2 regions of the Paenibacillus sp. LRG-1 genome follow, and region 2 is predicted to be linked to the other one. Evidence: a T-box and tRNA genes for the amino acid it is inferred to sense, from the RefSeq annotation. Region 2 holds a T-box; the other holds one or more tRNA genes.

Region 1 (7,666 bases), 2.7 Mb from region 2:
TAGGCTGCAACTCGCCTACATGAAGTCGGAATTGCTAGTAATCGCGGATCAGCATGCCGCGGTGAATACGTTCCCGGGTCTTGTACACACCGCCCGTCACACCACGAGAGTTTACAACACCCGAAGTCGGTGGGGTAACCCGCAAGGGAGCCAGCCGCCGAAGGTGGGGTAGATGATTGGGGTGAAGTCGTAACAAGGTAGCCGTATCGGAAGGTGCGGCTGGATCACCTCCTTTCTATGGAGAATCGTTTCCTGCAACGGAAACATTCAAATATGAAGCGTAAGCTTCAAAACTCAGGTTTAGGCCTGTTACTCACTCGTTGCTCAGTTTTGAGAGCTCAAACTCTCAAGCTTCGACGAATGTTTCATTCACACATGCGTGTGGAAGCGAAATATTCATCGGGTTTCGCTTCGAAGAAGCGAATTGCACCTTGAAAACTGGATACCGAAACGAAATTGCGTTTTAGAATATTCCTTTAAGCTGATCTTGTGTAAACAAGTGAAATAAAGGTAGCAGCCTTGAATTTCATTCACACGTAAGTGTTGAACCGAAATTCAAAGCGAATCGTATTTACCATGTAAATACTAGGTTAAGCTACAAAGAGCACACGGAGGATGCCTAGGCGCCAGGAGCCGACGAAGGACGTGGCGAACAACGATAAAGCCTCGGGGAGCTGTAAGCAAGCTTTGATCCGGGGATGTCCGAATGGGGAAACCCGGCTGTCTTCATCGACAGTCACTTTCTGCTGAATACATAGGCAGAATAGAGGCAGACCAGGGGAACTGAAACATCTAAGTACCCTGAGGAAGAGAAAACAATAGTGATTCCGTCAGTAGCGGCGAGCGAACGCGGATTAGCCCAAACCAAGGAGCTTGCTCCTTGGGGTTGTGGGACGTCTCACATGGAGTTACAAAGGAACCGGTTAGATGAAGAGGTCTGGAAAGGCCCGCCAGAGAAGGTAAAAGCCCTGTAGTTCAAAACTTGTTCTCTCCGAGACGGATCCCGAGTAGTGCGGGGCACGTGAAACCCCGTATGAATCCGGCAGGACCATCTGCCAAGGCTAAATACTCCCTGGCGACCGATAGTGAAGCAGTACCGTGAGGGAAAGGTGAAAAGCACCCCGGAAGGGGAGTGAAATAGATCCTGAAACCGTGTGCTTACAAGAAGTCAGAGCCCGATCTATGGGTGATGGCGTGCCTTTTGTAGAATGAACCGGCGAGTTACGTTCCCGTGCAAGGTTAAGGTGAAGAGCTGAAGCCGCAGCGAAAGCGAGTCTGAATAGGGCGACTTGAGTACGTGGACGTAGACCCGAAACCGGGTGATCTACCCCTGTCCAGGGTGAAGGTGCGGTAACACGCACTGGAGGCCCGAACCCACGCATGTTGAAAAATGCGGGGATGAGGTGGGGGTAGCGGAGAAATTCCAATCGAACCCGGAGATAGCTGGTTCTCCCCGAAATAGCTTTAGGGCTAGCCTCGGAAAAAAGAATCGTGGAGGTAGAGCACTGATTGGGTGCGGGGCCCGCAAGGGTTACCAAGCTCAGTCAAACTCCGAATGCCATAGATTTAGTTCCGGGAGTCAGACAGTGAGTGCTAAGATCCATTGTCGAAAGGGAAACAGCCCAGACCATCAGCTAAGGTCCCCAAGTGTGTGTTAAGTGGGAAAGGATGTGGAGTTGCACAGACAACCAGGATGTTGGCTTAGAAGCAGCCACCATTGAAAGAGTGCGTAATAGCTCACTGGTCGAGTGACTCTGCGCCGAAAATGTAACGGGGCTAAACACACCACCGAAGCTATGGCTTGATGCTTGCATCAGGGGTAGGGGAGCGTTGAATGCGGGTTGAAGGTGTACCGTAAGGAGCGCTGGACTGCATTCAAGTGAGAATGCCGGTATGAGTAACGAAAAGATCTGTGAGAATCAGATCCGCCGAAAGCCTAAGGGTTCCTGAGGAAGGTTCGTCCGCTCAGGGTAAGTCGGGACCTAAGGCGAGGCCGATAGGCGTAGTCGAAGGACAACAGGTCGAAATTCCTGTACCACCGTAATCCGTTATGAGCGATGGGGTGACGCAGTAGGGTAGTGACGCGGACTGATGGATGTCCGTCTAAGCAGTGAGGCTGGTGTGTAGGCAAATCCGCACATCGTAAGGCTGGGCTGTGATGGGGAGCGAAAATTGTAGTAGCGAAGGTCATGATCTCAGACTGCCAAGAAAAGCCTCTAGCCAGGAGAAGGTGCCCGTACCGCAAACCGACACAGGTAGGCGAGAAGAGAATTCTAAGGCGCGCGGAAGAACTCTCGTTAAGGAACTCGGCAAAATGACCCCGTAACTTCGGGAGAAGGGGTGCCTCGGTAGGGTGAATAGCCCGAGGGGGCCGCAGTGAAAAGGCCCAAGCGACTGTTTAGCAAAAACACAGGTCTGTGCGAAGCCGCAAGGCGAAGTATACGGGCTGACGCCTGCCCGGTGCTGGAAGGTTAAGGGGAGTGGTAAGCCTTCGGGCGAAGCTATGAACCGAAGCCCCAGTAAACGGCGGCCGTAACTATAACGGTCCTAAGGTAGCGAAATTCCTTGTCAGGTAAATTCTGACCCGCACGAATGGCGTAACGACTTGGGCGCTGTCTCAACGAGAGATCCGGTGAAATTTTAATACCTGTGAAGATGCAGGTTACCCGCGACAAGACGGAAAGACCCCATGGAGCTTTACTGCAGCTTGATATTGAATTTGGGTACGATCTGTACAGGATAGGTGGGAGCCGTAGAACTTTGAGCGCCAGCTTGAGAGGAGGCATCCTTGGGATACCACCCTGATCGTATCTAGGTTCTAACTTGGTACCGTAATCCGGTGCGAGGACAGTGTCAGGTGGGCAGTTTGACTGGGGCGGTCGCCTCCTAAAGAGTAACGGAGGCGCCCCAAGGTTCCCTCAGAATGGTTGGAAATCATTCGAAGAGTGCAAAGGCAGAAGGGAGCTTGACTGCGAGACCTACAAGTCGAGCAGGGACGAAAGTCGGGCTTAGTGATCCGGTGGTACCGCATGGAAGGGCCATCGCTCAACGGATAAAAGCTACCCTGGGGATAACAGGCTTATCTCCCCCAAGAGTCCACATCGACGGGGAGGTTTGGCACCTCGATGTCGGCTCATCGCATCCTGGGGCTGAAGTAGGTCCCAAGGGTTGGGCTGTTCGCCCATTAAAGCGGTACGCGAGCTGGGTTCAGAACGTCGTGAGACAGTTCGGTCCCTATCTGTCGTGGGCGTAGGAAATTTGAGAGGAGCTGTCCTTAGTACGAGAGGACCGGGATGGACGTACCGCTGGTGTACCAGTTGTTCCGCCAGGAGCACCGCTGGGTAGCTATGTACGGAAGGGATAAGCGCTGAAAGCATCTAAGCGTGAAGCCCCCCTCAAGATGAGATTTCCCAGTATGTAAGACCCCTTGAAGACGACGAGGTAGATAGGTTGGGGGTGGAAGTGCAGTAATGCATGGAGCTGACCAATACTAATCGGTCGAGGGCTTATCCTAAGAATAAAACGCAAATGAGTTTCGGATCCAGTTTTCAGGGTGTAACCTTGAAAGTATGTACAAGTGACATATGATAAGCGCATGGCTATTCATTCACACGATAAGTGATGAACCGAATAACCATACGGAAGAATTTACGATGTAAATTCATGTTTGGTGGCGATAGCGGAGGGGTTCCACACGTTCCCATCCCGAACACGACCGTTAAGCCCTCCAGCGCCGATGGTACTTGGACCGCAGGGTCCTGGGAGAGTAGGACGTCGCCAAGCGATATCCTTTAAAGGATGATGAAGTTTTACATGTTAGGGCCTTTAGCTCAGCTGGTTAGAGCGCACCCCTGATAAGGGTGAGGTCGGTGGTTCGAGTCCACTAAGGCCCACCACTTCTAGAATAACAAAAAGATTGGGGCCATAGCTCAGCTGGGAGAGCGCCTGCCTTGCACGCAGGAGGTCAGCGGTTCGATCCCGCTTGGCTCCACCAATATTCCCTGATAGCTCAGTTGGTAGAGCACTCGACTGTTAATCGAGTTGTCACAGGTTCGAGTCCTGTTCGGGGAGCCATGTTTTGAATATTTCTGACTTTTATATATAAGGTGGCGGCGTAGCTCAGCTGGCTAGAGCGTACGGTTCATACCCGTGAGGTCGGGGGTTCGATCCCCTCTGCCGCTACTCGGAGAGATACCCAAGTGGCTATAAGGGGACCCTCTGCTAAGGGGTTAGACTGCGAAAGTGGTGCGAGGGTTCGAATCCCTCTCTCTCCGCCATAAATTTATTGGAATCAGAACTTATTTTGTAAGGCCCGTTGGTCAAGGGGTTAAGACACCTCCCTTTCACGGAGGTAACAGGGGTTCGAATCCCCTACGGGTCATAATATGGAGGCTTAGCTCAGCTGGGAGAGCATCTGCCTTACAAGCAGAGGGTCGGGGGTTCGAGCCCCTCAGCCTCCACCATAAGAAAATTTGATAAATCCCTTTTAATGTCGCGGGGTGGAGCAGTTCGGTAGCTCGTCGGGCTCATAACCCGAAGGTCGTAGGTTCAAATCCTGCCCCCGCAATTAATTTCCTATTGGAAATGCCTCTGGAACTGTGGTGTAGAGGCCTAACATGCCTGCCTGTCACGCAGGAGATCGCGGGTTCGAATCCCGTCAGTTCCGCCATTTTAATCTCATATATAGTTGACATATATAGTGTGGATTATATGGTGTAGTAATAAAACAAAATATGGCTCGGTAGCTCAGTCGGTAGAGCAGAGGACTGAAAATCCTCGTGTCGGCGGTTCGATTCCGTCCCGAGCCACCTTTCAAGTGGGAAATGAGTAATGTGCCGGTGTAGCTCAACTGGTAGAGCAACTGACTTGTAATCAGTAGGTTGGGGGTTCAAGTCCTCTCGCCGGCACCATTTTGGAGGATTAGCGAAGTGGCCAAACGCATCAGACTGTAAATCTGCTCCCTTACGGGTTCGGTGGTTCGAATCCATCATCCTCCACCAGTCTTTTCATAATCATATGGCGGTCGTGGCGAAGTGGTTAACGCACCGGACTGTGACTCCGGCATTCGTGGGTTCAAGCCCCATCGGCCGCCCTTTATTCTTAATTTATTGGGGATTAGCCAAGCGGTAAGGCAACGGACTTTGACTCCGTCATGCATAGGTTCAAATCCTATATCCCCAGCCATTAAGAGCCATTAGCTCAGTTGGTAGAGCACCTGACTTTTAATCAGGGTGTCGAAGGTTCGAGTCCTTCATGGCTCACCATTTTTAATTATTTTGCGGTCGTGGCGGAATTGGCAGACGCGCACGGTTCAGGTCCGTGTGGGCTAACCCCCGTGGAGGTTCGAGTCCTCTCGACCGCACCATATTTTGCGGACGTGGCTCAGCGGTAGAGCATCGCCTTGCCAAGGCGAGGGTCGCGGGTTCGATTCCCGTCGTCCGCTCCATTATCCATACGGCGCCATAGCCAAGTGGTAAGGCAAAGCTCTGCAAAAGCTTCATCCCCAGTTCAAATCTGGGTGGCGCCTTGACTGCTCATTATGGATTTAAATATGCGCCCTTAGCTCAGCTGGATAGAGCGTTTGACTACGAATCAAAAGGCCGGGAGTTCGAATCTCTCAGGGCGCGCCATTTCTTAAAAAAAGTATAATGTCGGGATGTAGCTCAGCTTGGTAGAGCACCTGGTTTGGGACCAGGGGGTCGCATGTTCAAATCGTGTCATCCCGATACTGATTTGCGGGTGTAGTTCAATGGTAGAACTCCAGCCTTCCAAGCTGGTAGCGTGGGTTCGATTCCCATCACCCGCTTTTTGCTATAGCGGATTCTTGTTGCCTCAGTGGTGACACCTTATAAATAAAGAGAGCCTGTCTGGGGACAGAGCTCTCTCTTTTTTTGTATTTATCTTCATGTACCCACAATGTGTTGATTATTCATAATCTCGGTATCGGTGTATATCGTTCTGATCATACAACTGGTATACACCGATAACCGATCTAGTGGACAGTTTTTACACGGGAATGGTCAGCTGGATGGAGGTTCCCTCATCTGGAGCAGAGGTCATGCTCATAAATCCCCCTACCCCTCTAGCTCGTTCTTCCATACTGAACAATCCAACTCCCTCTCCTTGGGACTTTCCAGAGAATCCAATGCCCTCATCCCGAATGGTCACTTGTATCATTTCATCTTGATCCTCAACGTCGACATATGCCTCCGCTACATCTGCGTATTTGGCTACATTCGTTAATGCCTCCTGTACAATCCGATAAATTGCTATTTCCTTGCGAATATCAAGGCGTTTACGTAGAGTGCATTGAAAATGCACCTCAATCCCGTAATGAGAACAGAAGTTTTCAATATAGGTTCTTATAGCTGGGACGACACCCAAATCATCCAGAACTGAGGGACGAAGTTCCCACGCTAGACCACGAATATCTTTGATGATGTCGGTCACCTGCGAACGAAGACTCTCCAGAGCAGCACTAGGTTGTTCGGCAAGTTGGCTATCTAACTGAATAATAAGTGAAAACAAGCTTTGTCCTATCCCATCATGTAGCTCTCTTGAAAAGCGTTTACGTTCTTCTTCCTGTATTTGCATGACTTGCGTCATCATAGACTGGAGTTCCGCTTCTACTTTCTTCAGTTTAGTGACCTCATTGCGGATCGCTAAGTACTGATAGGGTTTACCTTCCTCGTCCATAAACGGAACGATCGTAGTATTCACCCAGTAGTAGCTGTTATCTTTAGCACGATTACGTATTTCTCCTTGCCATACCTCACCTGAACGGATTGTAGTCCACAGGTTTTTCATGAAGGCAGGGGTATGATAGCCTGAATTAATGAGACGATGATCCTGACCGATCAGCTCTTCACGACTGTATTGCGAAATCTCACAAAACTTGTCGTTCACGTACTGAATAATACCTCGATGATCGGTCAAAGCAACAATGGAAGACGTATCTAGAGCAAATTTTAGATTGGATAGTTGGTGGAGTGAGTTACGTAGTGCATGGAGAAAAGGGGACTCTGGTATATAAATTTCTAGATCATTCAGCAATGTATCGGTTGATTCACCAAAGGCATGCTGCAGTAAAGGATTAGAAGGTTCATTCATAATGGAGCAGCCCCTTTTTTAGTGCGAATTTGACTAGCTCAGGTCGTGTTTTCAAGTTAAGCTTCTCCATAAGGTTACTTTTATGGGACTCTACGGTTTTGACGCTAATCACTAGGTGCTCGGCAATTTCCTTGTTGGCATATCCTTTGGCTACCCACGATAGAATCTCCTTTTCCCGCTCAGATAGGGATTCATAGGGTCCGGCTATGCCTTCCTGTTTGATTTTGTCCAGATATTCACTCATCAGTCGTTTGGTTGCATTCGGGTACAAATAGGCACTACCCTCGGCTACAGACTGGATGGCAGCGAGCAACTCCTCGTGAGGTGCGCTTTTTAAAATATATCCGGATGCTCCAGCCTGAATGGCCCGGAACAGATATTCTTCATCATCATGCATTGTTAAAATAAGGACTTCTGTGTCGGGCAACTTTTTTTTTAATTCAGTGGTTGCCGTGAGACCATCTTTGCCAGGTGGCATGCTAAAATCCATGAGCACGACATTAGGTTGTAGCTCCACTGCCTTGTGGATTGCCTCATCCCCGTCTGCTGCATCTCC
Region 2 (7,666 bases):
AAAGGGAGTCTCCAAAGCCTTAATGGCTAAGGAGACTCCCTTTTTGTTAGGGTGAATCTCATATTCACCCTATCACTTTCTGCTTTGTCTTCTGTTATGGACGGACGGCTCCGGAAGGAGCCGATTCCCCCATGGCATTCATGGAAGTGACACGAAACCAGCCTTTTGGCTTTTTCCCCGACTTATATTCAAAGCTGGGAGATGCGGTAGAGCCTATGTTTGTAAAAGGCTCCGCACCGCTTTCGCTGTAATACACGTTATAGCCTGTAATAGCGTCCGCAGACTTACCTGCGCTCCATTGGAGCGCTACGGATGAGCCAGCGGCTTTAGCTTGAGGCTGTCCAGGGGCAGTAGGAACCTCTGTAGGCTGTGCACCTGTTCCATCTCCCTCGCCCGGAACGTCTGGAGACTCAGAATCTGCAGGTGGCACCACAGGTGCTGCGCTTGCTTTCGTGCTTGGCCCAGACTCATGGCCGCCTACATCAACGGCGGTCACGTAGTAGCTGGAGCTGCTGCCCCCAGGGCTGTCAGAGAACACCTTGGAGCCGTCAGCCATAACAACCTTGCCAAGCCGTTGGAAGCTGCCCCCATCTGTAGAACGATACAGACGGTATCCTACGACGTCGCTGTTTCCGCTTGGGCTAAAGCTGATTATGGCTTTGCCGTCACTATAGCTTACGTTGATGCTAGATGGAGCGTTAGGGGCTGCTCCATCGTCCTTGCGTGGATCAATCTGAGTAGGAGCTTCCTTATCTGCATCCTGAGGCAGATAGTAGGACAACGAATTATGTCGTCTCATCACCTTAAAGGCTTGCTGAAGCTCTTTAATCAATTCTGAGATGGGCTTTTCCCGTTTCCTAACGGTCCGTTCATATAACATATCATCCGGTGTACCATCGCGTGGAATATAATTCACACCTTGGTAGGTAATATATTTCGCACGGCTCACACCATTTTCACTGTTTTTAGGTGGATACTTACTGTTATAAATGTCCGAACCATACGCGGATGCTGTACGGCTTACAATGCCGTCAGGTCTCTTGAAACTGTCCGTTTGGAACAGCTGAGCATCTTTAGCTGTTACTTCATTCATGATTAGAGCCCATAGGCGACGAGCCCGCTCTTTTTGGACTTTCGTTTCAAGCTTATTGACAGGCTGCTTGTAACCAACCCATACACCCAGCGTGACGTCAGGCGTAAAGCCCTCGAACCAAACATCAGTGTAGGATTGCGTAGTGCCTGTCTTGCCGGCAATCGGAATCTTGCCGGATTGATCAAAGTTCCGCTTCACCAGTCTGCCTGTGCCTTCCGACACGGCTGTACGCAACATATCTGTCATCAGGTAGGCGGTTTGCGGTGAGAAGGCCTGCACAGGATTAGCCTGATGCTTATATACAATATTGCCTTGCGAATCCACAATCTTTTCGATCATATAGGCGTCATTAAACACACCGCCATTTGGAATGGCTCCATATGCATTCGTGAGTTCCTCGACGGTCACCCCATGGGCCAAGCCGCCAAGTACACCCGTTTGGGCGTTGTTATCACTGGATTCCAAGGTGGTGATACCCAGTTTTTTAGCAAAAGCCCAAGCATTGCTAATCCCTACTTTTTCGTTAAACAGCTTGAGTGCTATCGTATTTAGCGATTGATTCAGTGCATAACGCGCCGTAACCAATCCTTGATAGCGGTTGTTAGCATTTTTTGGAATGTGATATCCATTACTGCCATCTTTCAAAATAATAGGGGCATCATCCACGATACTACCAGGCTGCACAAGACCGCTGTCCAATGCAGGGAGATAGGCAGCAATCGGCTTCATTGCCGAACCTGGCTGACGTACCATCTGCGTGGCATAATTCATCTGCTCCTTTTGGAAGTCCCGACCTTCCATCATTCCAAGAATGGCGCCTGTTTTATGCTGAATCAGAATAGCCGCTGCTTGTTCGTCACCCTTGGTTTTACTAGTGGCAGAGAAGTTGTTTTTATTTTCTGCAATTTGACGCATAGATTTGTAGACGCTCTTATCAATGGTGGTGTACACCATATAACCGCCTGTGCGAAGCTGCTGTTCGGCTTCTTTGAGTAAATCGTTATCGTCCTTGGTCTTGGCATCTGCACTGGCATTAGCTGCTTGACCCGGATTGGTAACAGACATGAGTGCCTGCGCAGCCTGTCGTTCTGTTTCCATCATAAGGTATGGATAGGTGTTATAAGCTTTAACAGTGCGTGGTGCGAGAGATTTTTTGATATCAAAAGCCATCGCTTCATCATACTGTGCTTTATTGATTTTGTTCTCCTCCAGCATTCGACTGAGCACCAGGTGCTGGCGGTTGATGGCTCTTTTAAAGCCAGCTTCATTAAACTCGCCCTTACCGTTGTAAGCAGAATAAGAAGAAGGAAGCTGTGGCAAACCTGCCAGATAGGCGGCCTGGGCTACATTAATCTCGTTCAGATCATTCTCATTAAAAATACCTTTGGCCGCTGCTTTAATGCCAAAGACGTTGTAACCGCTTGAACCGTTACCAAAAGGTACTTTATTGAGATAGGCCGTAATAATTTGCTGCTTGCTCAGGAAGCGCTCAAGGCGCAGAGACAGCAAAATTTCTTTGACCTTGCGGTCATCCGTGCGATCGAGATTTAGAAAGACACGACGCGCAAGCTGCTGGGTGAGGGTACTACCCCCGGTTTGTACGGATTCATGCAGCGCCTTTTGCTTCACAGCACGCAGCGTTCCCGACAAATCGACACCTTTATGCTCATAAAAATGATTATCTTCAATGGCAATGACTGCGTCAATGACGAGTTGTGGAATCTCCTTAAACGTGACAGGTCTTCGATCTTCTTCTGTCCGAAGTTGTCCGATGGGAGAGCCATCATTGAAATAAGCGAAGCCTGTAATTGCATTCTTATCTACTTCCTGTAGGATCATGGATCTGGAACGCACGGGTTCGCTTTTTACAATAGAAGCAACATAGCCAGCGGCGGCCCCCCCTGCAAATAGTGCCCCCATAAAACCGATGATGATGACCCACTTTATGACACGGCCGAGCCTTCGCATGGTTGTCCTCAAGCGGGAAGGCTTTGGCGCTGATACATTGTTTTTTTCTTCAACCATTAAGTCTTCCTCCTTTATAACAGCCATTATTATAGCATAAAATTACAAAATGAACCCATATGCTAAAAAGCCTGTCTTTTGGTGTCGTTGACTACATAAAAGCAGTGTGTTATAAATAGGTCAAAGTAAATATCGTGAAAAGCAGAGAAAGACTTCAGTAGAAGGCGGATTCACGTTGTACAGAGAGCCGATGGGTGGTGTGAATCGGTAGCGTCCCTCCTTTGAATTACCGTCTGGAGCTGTCTGGATGAATGGAAAGCATTTGCAGGTTTGCGAAGCTACCATAGTAATCCAGTACCGGGTGTAGGCCCGTTATAGGAATGAAGTGAAAGAAATGTCTGTCTTTGACATGCGTTTCTTTAATTAGGGTGGTAACGCGAGTAGCTCCTTCTCGTCCCTTGGGATGAAAGGGGCTTTTTGGTTTGTCTAATATGTAATATTTTGGATGAAAAATAGGAGGTATACAGGATGAAGTGGGAAGAATTGAAGCCGGAGCAACAGGTAGAGGTCGAGCGACAGCTAGAGGTGATACAGCGGGGTGTGGCGGAAATTGTACCGGAGGATGAGCTGAAGCGTAAGGTAATCAAATCGGTCGTTAGCGGCGAGCCGCTCAAAATTAAGCTGGGTCTTGATCCATCTGCGCCCGACATTCACATCGGACATACGGTTGTTATGCACAAACTGCGCCAGTTCCAGGAATTAGGCCATCAAGTGCAACTGATTATCGGAGATTTTACAGGCAGAATTGGTGATCCGACAGGTAAATCGGAGACTCGTAAGCAACTGACTGAGGAAGATGTACAGCGTAATGCACAAACGTACAAGGAACAAATTTTTAAAATTCTCGATCCTGAAAAAACAAAGGTATTCTACAATTCCGAATGGTTAGGGCCAATGTCTTTTGCTGATGTAGTAACCCTGTCGGCCAAAGTAACGGTTGCCCGTATGTTGGAACGAGATGATTTTACAAAAAGGTACCAAAATGGATTGCCGATCAGCATCCATGAGTTCTTTTACCCGCTGATGCAGGGCATGGATTCCGTGGCTCTCCAAAGCGATATTGAATTGGGGGGGACGGATCAGAAGTTTAATCTGCTGATGGGCAGAACCCTGCAAAAAGAATACGGAGTTGAGCCGCAGGCTACTATTACATTACCATTGCTTGAAGGGCTGGATGGCGTCCAGAAGATGAGCAAAAGTTTGGGGAACTACATTGGTGTTGATGAGGAGCCGAACGAAATATACGGGAAATCCATGTCCGTTCCTGACGAGCTGATGCTGAAATATTTTGAGCTTGCAACGGATATCAACAACGAGGAGCTGGCAGAGCTGGCGAAAGGTGTTAAGGACGGCTCAGTACATCCACGTGATGCCAAAATGAAGCTGGCTGGAACGTTAGTGCGCATGTACCACGGTGAAGAAGCAGAGGAAGCAGCAAAGCAGCATTTTGTGACCGTATTCCAGCAACGTGCGCTGCCTGACGATATTGAAGAGTTCACCTTGACGGCTGATCAGTTAGAAGAAGGTGGCATTCGTGTAATCCAGTTGCTGACTCATCTGGGCTTTGCAGCATCTAATGGTGAAGCCAAGCGCAGTATTCAGCAGGGTTCGGTCAAAATTAACGAAGAGAAATGGACCGATGTGAACGAAGCATACACGCCGAAGGAAGGCGACATTGTGCAGGTAGGTAAACGGAAATTTGCTAAAATCAAGCTTGGATAATGAAAATATTTTCAAAAGCAGCGCTGAGATTGTATCGATCTCAGCGCTGCTTTTTTATTTCTGACAAGTGAAAAGTCATGGTAAACTTAGCACAAATAATCAAACATGTAGGTAAAGAGTTATACATAATGAAAACGTGGGTTGCACAATTTGGGTGTAGGATAGATAACCAAAACAATTACAAGTGCGGGGAAGGATTATATGGACTATTTTAAACGAATTCAGTGTGCGATTGAGTTTATTGAATTGAATCTCCGGGAGGATTTAAAAATTGCCGAGATTGCTTCACAGGCCTGTTTTTCAGCTTTTCATTTCCAACGGGTTTTTCAGGCCATTTCGGGTTTTACGGTTCAACAGTATATAAGAAGGAGAAGATTGTCCGAGGCGGCTGAACAGCTAAAACAATCCAATCAAAAAGTGTTGGACATTGCTATTGAGTATCAGTACAACTCACAAGAAGCTTTTACCCGCGCTTTTGAAAAGAATTTTGGGATCACCCCTGGGAAGTATCGTAACGGTGATATCGAGTTTCCTGCGCAAAGTAAAATCAATTTTCTGGATTACCAAAAAAATACGATGGGGGATTTGGATGTGAATAAGCCGGTGATATTGCAGCTCGAAACAGTTAAAATTGTAGGATATGAATATAAAACAAATTTGAATAATGAGCAGCACTATAAAGAAATTCCAGGGTTTTATGGGCACTTTGGAGCAAATGAATATTTTATGTTTATCCCGAACAAAATTGCACCAGGAATGTCATATGGGGTTGCCTGTCGATTTGAAGACAACGGTGCATTTTCATTTGTGGTGGGCGAGGCAGTTGAAGAAGAGTCAAAAGAACTGGCAGAGGGTTTCGTATATATGGAGATTCCAGCAGGGAAGTATGCTGAGTTTGACGCTTCGGGTTCAGATGGACGGGTTCAGAATATACGAGACTTTATCTATGGCACATGGCTTCCTAATTCTAATTTTGAACGGAGGGAGGGGCCTGATTTTGAAATTACGGACGTGTTGAATTCCTCCTATCCAGATCACTTGAGTATGAAGGTATACATCCCCATTGAATAAAACCCTCAGGCTCGATGCATAGGGAATATAAAAAAAAGCACCCGAATAAATTCGGGTGCTTTTTGGTGCTAATGCAAGGATTAGCGGTTGTAGAATTCGACGATTTGTTTTTCATCGATATCTTGGGACAATTCGCCACGCTCAGGCAAACGAATGAATTTACCTTCCAGAGCTGCGTCATTGTACTCCAGGTAAGCTGCCAAGTGGTTGCGGTTTTCCAAAGCTTCTTTAATGGAAGACAGGGAACGACTTCTTTCACGAAGACCGATCACGTCGCCAAGACTTACTTGGTAAGAAGCGATGTCAACTTTTTTACCGTTCACAGTAACGTGACCGTGAGCTACCAATTGACGTGCGCCTGCACGGGAATTAGCAAAGCCAAGACGGAACACAAGGTTGTCCAGGCGGCTTTCCAGCAAGAACATAAAGTTTTCACCAGCGATACCGTGCATGTGTTGAGCTTTGTTGAACAGGGTACGGAATTGTTTTTCACCCAAGCCGTACATGTGACGCAGCTTTTGTTTCTCTTGAAGCTGCATACCGTAGTTGCTGATTTTTCTCCGTTGGTTTGCACCATGTTGTCCCGGAGGGAAAGGGCGTTTCAATTCTTTACCTGTGCCGCTCAGGGAAATACCGAGACGACGGCTCAATTTAAATTTAGGACCAGTGTAACGTGCCATTATAGAGTTAACTCCTTCATAATTAAAATTTGAGTTGGGGCTCTCTTTGCGCTCCAATTTGTTCGGCGCTACCAATTAAGGTAAGACGCACTACTGACAGAAAAGTTCAGCCGCTGTCCTGTCAGCAACAAAAAAGATGAGGGTGACACAAACTGTTACGCCCAAAATTTAAGATCCGCACAGTAGATAGTTCTGCCGTACAGTCTTTTTCATTAATATATACTATATGTAAGAGTGGGTCAATGTCAAGAAAAGAAAAAGAATGAAAACGTCAGAATTTGTCGATAGGGCTTAAGAACTAAAAAAGTGGGACGAATTTCTGAAAAATGGATGCAAATTTCTAGAGTTGAGAGTAAAATAGATCATATTATGAGCTATAGTGGTGTATAGCCGCTGTCTTGGTACAGCTAATTTTGCTGTGAAGGAGCGCCTTAATATGTCGGAATTTTCAACAACGGATCAGCAAATGCTTGACAGTAAAACAGTCCAGGCTGGCGGTGCTCCGCTGTTTGATGATAAAGGATATACGTCTTTTGCCTGGCTCCAGAACATGGATATGACACCCTATGATTTCCCCTATATTAACCAGCTGCTTGTCCAAGGATATCGGAGTTGGTTACAGCAGAGCAATGGTATATCCTGGATTAACGAAGAATATACTGCTGTTTTTAATTTTATAGGTGTTCGTGTTGCTGGTAGGGAAGAAGATGATGACGAGGATTTGGATTTGGTCGAACGTTGTTGCATATCTAGAGAGATGGAAGTGAGTCAGCGCAAACTTCGTGATGGAAGCCTTGCGTTTGTGTATATGGTTCCCATACTATGCCGTAATTACAAGAGGGAGCCCTTTGCCGCTCTTCGTTTTACACGGCCTGCTCAACATTCTGTCTCAAATCAGGACACATTGTTAGCAGCTGCTTTACATTTTAAATCCTGCTTTTACTCGAAGTTTGAGTATATATTTATGGAAGATATCCTTGGGATGCAGAATCGAAGCGATCGTGAAGGTAGACGCCGTTCTATTTTATTTCAGATTGTAAAACGGATGCATGACAAAATTGACGTGGAAGGCGTG

Evidence for each region. The T-box of region 2 lies ahead of tyrS (tyrosine--tRNA ligase). A T-box ahead of a tRNA ligase gene usually reads a tRNA of that ligase, here a tRNA-Tyr.
Region 1: it encodes a tRNA-Tyr, which carries the amino acid that the T-box ahead of tyrS (tyrosine--tRNA ligase) is inferred to sense. The anticodon was not compared.

Annotation. Positions count from the first base shown of each region.
Region 1 covers NZ_CM170126.1:431,515-439,180, forward strand. The annotation lists rRNA gene ACUUJN_RS01855 (16S ribosomal RNA) at 1-235, shown strand, start outside; rRNA gene ACUUJN_RS01860 (23S ribosomal RNA) at 589-3,514, shown strand; rRNA gene rrf (5S ribosomal RNA) at 3,667-3,783, shown strand; tRNA gene ACUUJN_RS01870 (tRNA-Ile) at 3,820-3,896, shown strand; tRNA gene ACUUJN_RS01875 (tRNA-Ala) at 3,919-3,994, shown strand; tRNA gene ACUUJN_RS01880 (tRNA-Asn) at 3,999-4,074, shown strand; tRNA gene ACUUJN_RS01885 (tRNA-Met) at 4,109-4,182, shown strand; tRNA gene ACUUJN_RS01890 (tRNA-Ser) at 4,186-4,277, shown strand; tRNA gene ACUUJN_RS01895 (tRNA-Glu) at 4,310-4,381, shown strand; tRNA gene ACUUJN_RS01900 (tRNA-Val) at 4,388-4,463, shown strand; tRNA gene ACUUJN_RS01905 (tRNA-Met) at 4,494-4,567, shown strand; tRNA gene ACUUJN_RS01910 (tRNA-Asp) at 4,593-4,669, shown strand; tRNA gene ACUUJN_RS01915 (tRNA-Phe) at 4,736-4,808, shown strand; tRNA gene ACUUJN_RS01920 (tRNA-Thr) at 4,835-4,910, shown strand; tRNA gene ACUUJN_RS01925 (tRNA-Tyr) at 4,915-5,000, shown strand; tRNA gene ACUUJN_RS01930 (tRNA-His) at 5,020-5,092, shown strand; tRNA gene ACUUJN_RS01935 (tRNA-Gln) at 5,110-5,184, shown strand; tRNA gene ACUUJN_RS01940 (tRNA-Lys) at 5,189-5,264, shown strand; tRNA gene ACUUJN_RS01945 (tRNA-Leu) at 5,279-5,365, shown strand; tRNA gene ACUUJN_RS01950 (tRNA-Gly) at 5,372-5,446, shown strand; tRNA gene ACUUJN_RS01955 (tRNA-Cys) at 5,457-5,527, shown strand; tRNA gene ACUUJN_RS01960 (tRNA-Arg) at 5,554-5,630, shown strand; tRNA gene ACUUJN_RS01965 (tRNA-Pro) at 5,653-5,726, shown strand; tRNA gene ACUUJN_RS01970 (tRNA-Gly) at 5,736-5,806, shown strand; gene ACUUJN_RS01975 (PAS domain-containing sensor histidine kinase) at 6,007-7,110, opposite strand; gene ACUUJN_RS01980 (response regulator) at 7,103-7,666, opposite strand, start outside.
Region 2 covers NZ_CM170126.1:3,783,368-3,791,033, reverse strand. The annotation lists gene ACUUJN_RS16875 (transglycosylase domain-containing protein) at 95-3,118, opposite strand; T-box leader at 3,254-3,520, shown strand; gene tyrS (tyrosine--tRNA ligase) at 3,587-4,840, shown strand; gene ACUUJN_RS16865 (AraC family transcriptional regulator) at 5,042-5,911, shown strand; gene rpsD (30S ribosomal protein S4) at 5,992-6,591, opposite strand; gene ACUUJN_RS16855 (sensor domain-containing diguanylate cyclase) at 7,028-7,666, shown strand, end outside.